Regions from separate parts of the Pseudomonas sp. A125 genome, predicted to be linked through region 2. Evidence: riboswitches for the same ligand, from Rfam matches in the RefSeq annotation. Region 2 holds a riboswitch; the other holds the start of a gene.
The links. A riboswitch is a leader RNA that binds a small molecule or an ion and turns the genes downstream of it on or off. The one in region 2 is predicted to bind manganese.
Positions count from the first base shown of each region.

Region 1 (2,390 bases), on a different contig from region 2:
CAGTACATGTTCAGCATGTTGTCGAGCCAGGAAGTCGACCAGATGTACGCGCAGTCGTACCAGCAGACCCTGGGGGAGGCCAGCGGCAAAGGCCTGGTGGACAAGACCAGCGCCAACGCCAAGCGTGTGCAGGCGATTGCCAACCGCTTGATCGCCCAGGCGCCTACGTTCCGGCCGGATGCGGCACAGTGGAAGTGGGAAGTGAACCTGATCAAAAGTGACGAGATGAACGCCAACTGCGGGCCTGGCGGCAAGATCTTTGTCTATAGCGCGCTGATCGACAATCTCAAGTTGACCGACGATGAACTGGCCGCGGTGATGGGCCATGAAATCGCCCACGCCTTGCGTGAACACGGCCGCGAAGCCATGTCCAAGGCCTACGGTATCGAGATGGCGAAGCAGGGTGCCGGTGCGTTGTTCGGCCTGGGGCAGGACAGCATGGCGCTGGCCGATACCGTGGCCAACTATGGCATGACCTTGCCCAACAGCCGCAGCAATGAAAACGAAGCAGACCTGATCGGCCTGGAGTTGTCGGCCCGTGCCGGTTACAACCCGAACGCGGCGATTACGCTGTGGAACAAAATGGCCAAGGCCTCGGAAGGCTCGCCGCCTGAGTTCATGAGTACTCACCCGGCCTCCAGCAGCCGGATCGCCTCTTTGGAAGCGGCAATTCCGAAGGTGATGCCGTTGTATCAGCAGGCCAAAAAATCCTGATTTATAAGACTGAAATGCAAATCTGAATGTGGAAGCCCGGCTTGTGTGGGAGCCGGGCTTGCCCGCGATGCAGGCACCTCGGTGTGTCAGTTGCACCGAGGTGATGCTATCGCAGGCAAGCCAGCTCCCACAAAAGCCCAGCCCCCATATGGGGTTGAGTTTAGATCCAGCCGCTGCTCTGCATGGCCTTGTACACCGCAACAATGGCCAGGATGAAGAATGCCGTAGCCGCCAGTCGACGAATCAGCGTCAGCGGCAATTTGTCTGCGGCAAAATTCCCCGCCAGTACCACCGGCACGTTGGCAATCAACATGCCCAGGGTCGTGCCGATAATCACCAGCCACAGTTCCGGGTATTGCGCCGCGAGCATCACGGTAGCGATCTGGGTCTTGTCGCCGATTTCTGCGAGGAAGAACGCGATCAACGTGGTCAGGAATGGCCCGAACTTGCGTGAAGTACTGGCTTCGTCATCGTCGAGCTTGTCGGGCACCAGGGTCCACAGCGCCGTGGCGCAGAAGCTCGCCGCGAGGATCCAGTGCAACACCGCATCCGAGAAGAAACTCCCGAACCAGGCCCCCACGGCACCGGCGGCCGCATGGTTGGCCAGGGTCGCGGCAACAATGCCGGCGATGATCGGCCAGGGTTTGCGAAAGCGTGCAGCGAGAATGAGTGCGAGCAGTTGCGTCTTGTCGCCAATTTCGGCCAAGGCAACGATTGCGGTAGGGACGAGCAGGGAATCCAGCATCAGGTAAGTTCCAGGGGCGGGTCGACACGGCTATGACACGTACAGCCTTCCCGCCCCGGGTAAGGTGTTCGTGTCATAGGTCTTGTCAAACCCCGGTCCGTCTGTGCGGACTCCTGGGTCGCATACGCCATGGCCTGTTGACCAAGTATGTTGACGTATGCCGGACGAGCGTGGCGCTCGTGGGAGACTACTCCCCTAGGACGGAGCGGATTCTGCCTAGGCAAAATCCATTCGGCAAGCCTTCTTTTGGAAAAAGATTTCAGCCGCGCTTGGCACGGTAAATGCGGAAACCCTGGCCTTCTGCCTTGATTGCGCACACGCCCAGATGCTCTTCGATCAGCGGTTGGTACTTCAGGAAGCTGTTCGCAACCAGGCGAAGTTCGCCGCCTTTTGCCAGATGTTTGGCCGCTTTTCGCAGCAGGTTCTCGGTGGCGAAATAATCGGTGTGCACCCCGACATGGAACGGCGGGTTGCTCAGAATCGTGTTCAGGTTCATTGGCGCGGCGTCGATGCCATCGCCAGTCAATACCTCTGCTTCCAGACCATTGGCCGCCAATGTCAGGCGACTGCTGGCAGCGGCGAAGGCATCCACGTCGAGCAGCGTGACGGTGTTATGCGGATAACGACGCTTGACCGCCGCGCCGAGCACGCCCGCACCACAACCGAAATCCAGCACGTGACCACTCGGCAACTTGTCCAGGTGTTCCAGCAGCAGCGCAGTGCCGCGATCCAGCCGACCGTGGCTGAATACGCCCGGCAGGCTCACTACCTTCAGCGGGCCTTCAGCCAACGGCACCTCGAACACCTGCGCCAGGCTTTCCAGCTCAACCGGCTCGGGAGCATTGGCCACCGTCACCAGCCACAACTGGCAATGCCGCGCATTGTCGAGCTTGCGCGGTTTGCCGAACGGGTTCAGTTGCTTGGCCGCGCT
Region 1 is NZ_JBUZVP010000034.1:2,714-5,103, reverse strand. Features, by position in the region: gene ACZRN6_RS31030 (M48 family metallopeptidase) at 1-714, shown strand, start outside; gene ACZRN6_RS31025 (TMEM165/GDT1 family protein) at 875-1,459, opposite strand; yybP-ykoY riboswitch at 1,547-1,668, opposite strand; gene ACZRN6_RS31020 (class I SAM-dependent methyltransferase) at 1,719-2,390, opposite strand, start outside.
Region 1: another riboswitch for manganese. It lies ahead of ACZRN6_RS31025 (TMEM165/GDT1 family protein); the one in region 2 lies ahead of mntP (manganese efflux pump MntP).

Region 2 (2,390 bases):
ACGGCCCGGCGTTTGGCGGCGAAAATACCTTTGGCGGCTACTCGGACAACATCGTGGTCAAGGAGAAGTTCGTGCTGCGCATCTCCCACGACGAGAGCGACCTGGCGGCGGTCGCCCCGCTGCTGTGCGCCGGCATCACCACCTATTCACCGCTGCATCACTGGAAAGTCGGGCCGGGCAAGCGCGTTGGCGTCGTCGGCCTGGGTGGCCTGGGCCATATGGCGGTGAAAATCGCCCACGCCATGGGCGCCTATGTGGTGCTGTTCACCACCTCGCCGAACAAGCGCGAAGACGGCCTGCGCCTGGGCGCCGATGAAGTGGTGGTGTCGAAGAACCAGGATGAAATGGCCAAGGTCGCCAACTCCCTGGACTTCATCCTCAACACCGTGGCCGCGTCGCACAATTTGGACGCGTTCCTTAACCTGCTCAAGCGCGACGGCACCATGACACTGGTCGGCGCGCCGGACAGCCCGCATCCGTCACCGACCGTGTTCAACCTGATCTTCAAGCGCCGCAGCCTGGCCGGATCATTGATCGGTGGCATCCAGGAAACCCAGGACATGCTGGATTTCTGCGCCAAGCACGGGATTTTGTCGGACATCGAGATGATCGACATCCAGAACATCAACGAAGCCTACGAGCGCATGCTCAAGGGCGATGTGAAGTATCGGTTTGTGATCGACATCGACAGCCTGAAGAAAGAAAAACACGCGGCCTGAAATACGTTCCATAAGTTCCAGTAGATCCAGTGTGGGAGCAGGCAAGCCAGCTCCCACATTTGTTATGCGTCGATCAGGCCGACAGGTGCTCATACAAAATCGTCGCCCCCACCAGCATCAACACCACGCCGCCGACCATCTCGGCGCGCTTGCCCACCACCGTGCCCAGCACCCGGCCGAGCATCATGCCGATGGTCACCATGGTCATCGTCGCCAAGCCGATCGCCGCAGCGGCCACCAGGATATTCACGTCGACAAACGCCAGGCCCACGCCGACGGCCAGTGCATCAATGCTGGTGGCAAACGCGGTCACGGCAAGGATCATGAACGAGTGCTGGCTTGGTTTCTGTTCCTCTGGGTCATCGGCCTTCAAGCCGTTGTAAACCATGTGCAGGCCCAGGCCGACCAGCAGGGTGAAGGCGATCCAGTGGTCCCAGTCCTGCACCCAGCGAGTGGCAGCCTGGCCGATGGCCCAGCCGATAATCGGCGTGATGGCTTCAATCACACCAAAGATCAGGCCGGCCCGCAGGGCTTCGGTCAAACGTGGTTTGTGCAGGCTGGAGCCTTTGCCGATAGCCGCCGCAAAGGCGTCCGTGGACATGGCAAGGGCGAGAAGGATGAGGGAAATGGGGTTCACGGTAAGACTTCCAGTCGGGCTATATGAGTCAACGACACACCCACACGCCCGACTTTAGGCATGGATGTGTCGCTGGTCTCACCAACCAAAATGGTGTTCGCACCACGGCATGTTGCCGAGAATGTTGATACGAACGCTCCGAGAATCCGAAGCAGGCTACTCCCCAACGAGGTGGCGGATCTTAGCCATGGTCACATGAAAATTTTGTTAAACGGGCCTCACGGATGCTCCAGATGACACCGCACCTGCTGACTCATCCCCCCTGTCAACCGCTGCGGCCGCTCACACCCTTTTGTACGCCGCGGGCAGCGATCCAGGAAAAAGCACCCGCCCGGCAACACCCGGTTTCCCGGCAGCTCCGTCGGCGCACTGACGTAGGCGTCATCCAGCGCCACCCCAAGCTTAGGCACTGCCTCCAGCAGCAGCTGGGTATACGGGTGCTTGGGCTGTTCCAGGACTTGCTCGGCGCACCCCAGTTCGACGATTTGCCCCAGGTACATCACCGCCACCCGGTCGGCCATGTGCCGCACCACCGAGACGTTGTGGGAGATCAGGATGTAGGTCAGCCCCAGCCGCCGTTGCAGCTCGGCCAGCAGGTTGAGGATTTGTGCCTGCACCGAGATGTCCAGCGCCGAGGTCGGTTCGTCCAGCACCAGGATGCTCGGGTTGGAGGCCAGCGCGCGGGCGATGGCGATGCGTTGGCGCTGGCCACCGGAAAACTGGTGCGGGTAGCGGTCCAGGTATTCGGCGCGGATGCCAACTTGCGCGGCGACCCTGGCAGCGATGGTGCGCATTTCGCCCTTGGGCGTGTCGCCGAGGGCAAACAGTGGTTCGGTGATGATTTTCCAGATGGGCAGGCGCGGGTCGAGGGACGATTGCGGGTCCTGGAACACGATCTGCACATGGCGGTGACGTTCCCGCGCGCTTTCGTAGACCCAGTCGACTTCGCCGTCGCTGGGCTTTACCAGGCCCATCAGCAGTTGGGCGAGGGTGCTTTTGCCGCAGCCGGACTCGCCGACGATCCCCAGGGTCTC
Region 2 is NZ_JBUZVP010000013.1:22,026-24,415, forward strand. Features, by position in the region: gene ACZRN6_RS18485 (NAD(P)-dependent alcohol dehydrogenase) at 1-719, shown strand, start outside; gene mntP (manganese efflux pump MntP) at 793-1,356, opposite strand; yybP-ykoY riboswitch at 1,362-1,534, opposite strand; gene ACZRN6_RS18495 (oligopeptide/dipeptide ABC transporter ATP-binding protein) at 1,575-2,390, opposite strand, start outside.